DNA from 2 places in the Limosilactobacillus panis genome. Region 2 is predicted to be linked to the other one. Evidence: predicted binding sites of a transcription regulator. Region 2 holds the regulator's gene; the other holds the start of a gene.
What was found. The regulator Rex, encoded in region 2, represses fermentation and respiration genes when NADH is low (regulators of the CRP and FNR family bind a similar motif). The targets are predictions, from matches to a motif close to TTGTGAANTANTTCACAA.

Region 1 (3,424 bases), 1.0 Mb from region 2:
GAAAGAGCTACCAACATCAGGTCTCCTTCCCGCCGCGTAATTACTTTTTCGTCGTAGAGCGTCTGGACAATGGCAAAGGCGTCCCGTTCCCGGATTGAGTCACCAATTGCTTGGGTTAATGAGTTTAACACGTCAACGTTATCAAGTAAATTAACCCGCTCAATCCGGATATAGCCGCCACCTCCACGCTTACTCTTCACCAGGTAACCGTTCTGAATAGTAAACCGAGTCTTAATTACATAGTTAATCTGCGAGGGAACCACGTCAAAATGGTTAGCAATCTCTGACCGCCGAATCTCAATCTGTGCAGAGTTGCCGAGAATTTCTTTTAAATATGCTTCAATCACATCCGAAATGCTCTTATTTTCCATTTGTCCGCCCTCCATTTATTGACTAATCTTGACCATTATTTTATCATAAGTCACCTTTTTTTCCCATTTAAAACACTTGAAACAAAAAGAGACCGGCAATGCCAGTCTCTTTTGAAGGTCACGCATAACAACTCTCATAGCCTGATATGAACAATAACCGAGCCGTGCCCTGTCAATCATTGTTCTAAGTCTAATCCACTCAGTTGTTATGCGCTTTCTTATCATAAATTAATCAATGTTAAGTGTGATGCTTACTTTTCGAGAGAGAAGTCAACAACATTCCGACCAACAACCTTGTTGTCCTTCAGTTCTTGAATCATATCGTTGATTTCAGAAAGCTTCCGGGTGTGAACGATTGGGTGAACCTTACCTTCAGCACCGAATTGGAAACATTCAGCCAAGTCTTGACGGGTACCAACTAAGGAACCAGCGACGATAATCCCATCGAGAACCGTCTTAGCAATGTTCAACTTCATGTCACCTTGTGGAAGGGCAACCGCAACTAAGCGGCCGTCTGGACGAAGGGAGTTAATAGCTTGGTCAAAAGCAGCGGTAGTAACAGCAGTAACAACTGCGGCGTGGACACCGCCAACCTTTTCTTGGATTTGTTCATCAACATTGTTATCGTGACGGTTGATGCAAATTTCAGCACCATTTTCCTTAGCAGCCTTCAGCTTGTCTGGGTTACCATCAACGGCAATAACGTGAGCACCAAAGACGTTGTGGGCAAATTGGATACCGAGGTTACCAAGGCCACCAGCACCAACGATTGATACCCATTGACCAGGTTTGATGTCAGCAACCTTCAGTGCCTTGTACATAGTAACACCGGCACAAGTCAGCGAGGTAGCTTCAACAGGATCTAATCCTTCTGGAACCTTGACAGCGTAGTCAGCTGGAACGATACATTGTTGTGCCATTGCACCATCAGCTGTGTAACCAGCATTCAGGACGTTACGGCAAAGGGTTTCACGACCGGTCAGGCAGTATTCACAGTGGCCACAGCCCTTGAAGAACCAAGCGATTGATACCCGGTCCCCAACCTTCAAACTAGTAACGCCAGGAGCAACCTTTGATACACGGCCAACACCTTCGTGGCCAATAATCCGGCCTGGCTTCTTACCGAAGTCACCGGCAGCACAGTGCAGGTCAGTGTGGCAAAGGCCACAGTATTCCATATCAACTAAAGCTTCGCCAGGCTTCAAATCACGAAGCTTGACATCCTTAACAGTAACGTACCCATCTACTGGATCATTAATAACAGCAGCTTTCATAAGCTAAAATCTCCTTCTCAAAGACATGTTATACTTTTCACAATTATTATGATATCAGAACTAGTTTATTTTTTAAAGCCCGTTTTGAATAATTTTATTAATTTTAGTTAGCCGGATTTACAATCTAAGTGCAACATCATAAATTAAACAAAAAGGCCATGAAGACCTAAACTTAAATTGACCAAAAAATAAGAAAGGTGATCTTCATGACTCAGATTGATTCTAACATTCCTCGTCACTACCATCAACTAACTAGTGAGCAGCGTAGACAGATTGAGGCACTACATGATCTGAACTGGCCTAATGCCGCAATCGCCAGAAAGCTTCACTGTCATCGGTCAACGACGGGGCCATTTCTTCTTTAAGCTCCTAACCAAACAGCTGGGCAGCCAATTTAACGCGATGAGTGTGGACGAGTTTATTGGCCAGTTCAAGTTAAAGTTTCCTGACCAGTTTTGTCCGTCAACGCCAACTGTTTACCGCTATATTGACCAGGGACGGTTAGCCATTAAGAATCTTGATTTACCACAGAAGCTAAGTCGGCATCTAAAAAAGCACCATCGTTCCCACTCTCGGCAAGCAGTGAAGCGGCTGGGAGTTTCAATTGAAAAACGCCCGCAAAAGATTAATCAGCGCCAACGTCCTTTTGATTGGGAGGGGGGATTTAGTCAAGGGGGTTCGGCGGAAGAATCAACCAGCCCTGATGACCCTAACAGAACGCTTAACGCGCTTTGAGATTGTCATTAAGATTCCCAATTACCGAGCAGGAACCTGTCGTCAAGAGCTTCAGAAGGTGATTAATTACCATCCAAACTGGTTTAACTCGATCACTTTTGATAATGGTGCCGAATTCTCTACATTGGCTAAAATTAGACATGCCAAGATTTACTTCGCTCACCCGTACTCACCTTGGGAACGCGGAAGCAATGAAAACAATAATGGACTGCTTCGTCAATTCTATCCCAAGGGCCAACCCATTAAGCAATCCCTTCTCTACCTCTACCAAGCAGTCCAAGCCCCGCAAGCTTCTTCACTACCACACCGCTCAACAATGTTTTCATCAATATTTAGCTTCATAGCCATGTTGCACTTGAGTTGACAATTCGGGTTTACAAATCAACTAAGAAAATAGCTCTAGTTATTTAAAAACATGATATACTGAAGTCATTCTAAGGCGGTCGCTCTAATTGACAGAGCGCTTAAAAGTCCCTTAGTAACCTAATTTTTTCAATTTCTGTAATTGATAGGTTACTAAGGGACTTTTTATTTATCTGGCAGATTGCAAGAAATAACTTGAACGAATTTAGTGACGTAGATTAAGCAAGAAGATCTCAATTGGTGTATGCCAATTACTTACCCTAATCAAACGCGCAACGTTTTCCGCAGTTTGGGCAATATCATTAGGGGCATCACAAAGAGCCTGTTTTAATGACTTCGCGCCAGCAGGAGTTGCAAAAATCGCATCAATTGCACCTGTCGTATAAAGGCTATTACCCCCCCTACCGATATTACCAGCTAAGACAATCACCGGTGCTTTGGGGGCAACACTCTTGCATGCCTTTGCAACGCCATAGGGGGTCTTGCCAAATTTGGTCTGGAAGTCAATCCCCCCTTCACCGGTAAAAACAAAATCAGCATCAGCAGCTTTTTTCTTTTAATTTTGTAGCGGCAATTACCAAATCTACGCCATGCTGCATCTGAGCATTGGTAAACACTAACAGTCCTGCCCCAAGTCCACCAGCTGCTCCGGCCCCGGCGAGCTTCTCAACTGATTGACCG
Region 2 (3,424 bases):
TCACTCTTGGTCTTAACGTCGTGTGACATCTTCTTTAATGCATCAACTGCAACTGCAGTAGCCTTTTCAATCCCGCGACGAATACCAACTGGGTTAGCACCAGAAGTAACGTTCTTCATTCCGGCATTGACAATTGCTTGGGTTAAAACGGTAGCAGTAGTAGTACCGTCACCAGCAATGTCGTTGGTCTTGGAAGCAACTTCGGCAACCAGCTTAGCACCCATGTTTTCGAATGGATCTTCTAATTCAATGTCCTTAGCAATCGTAACACCATCATTAGTGATGTTTGGATTACCATACTTTTGACCTAAAACAACGTTCCGACCCTTCGGACCCATGGTGGTCTTAACAGTGTCAGCTAACTTATCAACACCGGCAAGCATTGCACTCCGTGCGTCTTCAGCAAATTTAATATCTTTTGCCATTAATTGTCACCTCAAAAATAGAATAGATTTTATTTAAGCGATTATATTATGATTCAACAACTAGTCGAGAACTGCGACTAAGTCCTTTTCGTGAACAACCAGGTATTTTTCACCGTCGTATTCAACTTCATTGCCGGCATACTTGTCAAACAATACCCGGTCGCCTTCCTTAACAGCTGGAGCAAGCTTTTGTCCATTGTCGAGGGTCCGACCCTCACCAATGGCAATAACCTTACCAGTAGTTGGCTTTTCCTTTACGTTGGAAGCAAGGACAATTCCGCCAACTGTCTTTTCTTCTTCAGTTTCAGCTTTAAGAACAACGCGATCTCCTAATGGTTTTAACACGTTAATCCCTCCATCTTGTTAATTTATTATTTGCTTTTAGCACTCTCACTTGTTAAGTGCTAACCGCAATTTCTACTATACCATCTTTCTTTTAAAAAGCAATAATAAAGTTTGACTAATTTTGACTTTTAAATTTATGCCAACATTCACACATAAACAAAAAGGGGTTGTGACATAAGTCTCCTATATAGTTAAAAATGCTACAACGCAGTACACAAAGGGACTCTAGTGTTCGGAAAATCCGAACACTAGAGTCCTCTTTGTGCTTTATAAAGACTTGTTTCGCGTCGAAAAGCGAACTAGCAAGCTAGTTCTGTTTCACTCCCTCTTCCAAACTAGAAAAGGCAATACAAGCTCACCATTTTCCTAGTCGTTGTCATTAGAGTAGTTCTTAATGAAGTAGATTAAGGTTTGTAATTCATTTGTCAAATCAATATTTTGGACCTGAACACCTTTTGGAACGGACAGGCGAACAGGTGAGAAGTTCAAGATTCCTTTTACCCCCGCATCGACAAGCTGGTCAGTAACGTCCTGGGCCTTGTCTCCTGGTACAGTTAAGATAACGATATCAATCTGCTGTTCTTGTAACTGCTTTTTAATATCGCTAGCCGGGTAAACGGGAATCCCGCTCTTAATCTTGTTTGCCAGCTCTGGTTTGTTGTCAAAGGCAGCACTGATTCGCAGGTTAGTATCTTGGTGGAAGTTGAAGTTCAACAAAGCACTCCCTAAACTGCCGACTCCAACCAGAGCAACACTTACCAGGGAATCCTGGTGCAAGATTACCTTAAAGAACTTCAAAAGACTGGCAACGTCATAGCCGTAACCCCGCTTTCCGAGTTCACCAAAGTAAGAGAAGTCCCGCCGAATGGTTGCGGAATCAACCTGAACAGCCTCCGATAATTCAGTCGAGGAAACCCGTTCCTTCTTTGCGTTTAGTAATATCGTCAAATAACGATAATAAATTGGTAAGCGTCGTGCTGTTGCGCGTGGTATCTTTTTGGTAGCCATCTTTGTCCCCCTGTTTCTTTACTCCAACCATGGTTATTCTCCCGGTCAATTACCGGATTCTTAGGATTTTTAACTGGTTGGGTACACTTGTGAAATTCGTTTCCTAATTATTCTAGCAATTTTCATTAATTTTGTGAAGCGGTATACAAAACAATTTCACCTTTTTAAATAAATTGAAATGAAATCTGCTAAAATAAACACTGTTATCATATGATTTAGCGAGGTTTCAAAATGATTCTTTTGCAAGCAAATGACGTCATGCGTCGTTTTGGCGCGGATGTATTGTTCCATAATATTAACCTGCAGGTCCAAGACCACGGGCGAACCGCCTTGGTAGGTCGCAATGGTGCAGGAAAAACAACCCTCTTAAAAATGATCGCTGGAATTACCACTCCCGACGAGGGGACCATCAGTAAGGTCAAAAATTTAAGCATTGGTTACCTAGCCCAGGACCAAGGACTTGATAGCCAAAACGCAATTTGGGCAGAACTGGATACCGTCTTTGCCCCTCTTCATGAGCAGGAAAAGAAAATTCGTCAGTTAGAAGAACAGCTGGCGAGTCTCGACACCACTAGTTCTCAATACCAACAAGTTATGACTACTTATGACCGCCTGCAAACCAACTATAAGAAGGAAAGCGGCTTTGAATATGAGTCCCGGATGCGGGGAATCCTGACGGGCTTTGGCTTTGGCGAGGAGTATTACAATACGCCCGTCAACGCCCTTTCCGGTGGTCAGAAAACAAAGCTAGCACTGGCCAAGATCCTCCTCCAGGCCCCCAATTTGCTAATTCTTGACGAACCGACCAACCACCTGGACATGAACGTCTTGGCCTGGTTAGAAGATTACCTAAAGAGTTACCAGGGGGCCCTGCTAGTGGTATCCCACGACCGTTACTTCTTAGACCACGTGGTTAAGGATGTATACGACCTGGATAACCGCACACTAGTTCATTACACCGGTAACTATACCCAGTTTGTCCAACACAAGCAGGAACGACTGAAGGCAGAATGGAAGCACTACGACCAGCAGCAAAAAAAGATTGCCAAACTAGAGGACTTTGTTAACCGCAACATCGTCCGTGCTTCAACCACTAAACAAGCCCAGGCGCGGCGGAAACAGCTTGAAAAGATGAACCGGCTTGAGCGGCCAACCACTGATGATAAGTCTATTCACTTCCACTTTCATAGTGACAAAGCCAGCGGTAACGAGGTGTTAGACGTTGACCACTTGAAGATTGGCTATGAAAACCAGGTTCTGGCCGGTCCCCTCTCCTTCACCGTTCGCAAGCCCCAGCGAATTGGGATTATCGGCCCCAATGGGATTGGTAAGTCCACCCTTTTAAAGACTATCCTGCACCGCATCCCCGCCATCAGTGGAACCATCAAATTGGGTGCCAATCTTGATATTGGTTACTATGACCAGGAACAGCAGCAACTGCACGCGGACAAGACGGTCCTCAATGAAGTGTGGGACGACCATCCGGAAGTCCCCGAAAAGGATATTCGATCCTTACTAGGCAGCTTTCTCTTTGTGGGAGACGATGTTTACAAGGTTGTCCACGATCTCTCCGGGGGTGAAAAGGCCCGGCTAGAACTGACAAAGCTTTCTTTCAAGCCAATCAACTTCTTGATCCTCGATGAACC

Region 1: a site for Rex is predicted at 1,671-1,688, ahead of adhP (alcohol dehydrogenase AdhP). Genes of this name have one in related genera too.

Annotation. Positions count from the first base shown of each region.
Region 1 is NZ_CP081855.1:1,615,696-1,619,119, forward strand. It holds gene KZE55_RS07825 (CtsR family transcriptional regulator) at 1-371, opposite strand, end outside; gene adhP (alcohol dehydrogenase AdhP) at 623-1,645, opposite strand; partial or broken gene KZE55_RS10540 (IS30 family transposase) at 1,852-2,724, shown strand; partial or broken gene KZE55_RS07840 (glycerate kinase family protein) at 2,949-3,424, opposite strand, start outside.
Region 2 is NZ_CP081855.1:579,151-582,574, reverse strand. It holds gene groL (chaperonin GroEL) at 1-425, opposite strand, end outside; gene groES (co-chaperone GroES) at 486-770, opposite strand; gene KZE55_RS02665 (redox-sensing transcriptional repressor Rex) at 1,137-1,778, opposite strand; gene KZE55_RS02660 (ABC-F family ATP-binding cassette domain-containing protein) at 2,010-3,424, shown strand, end outside.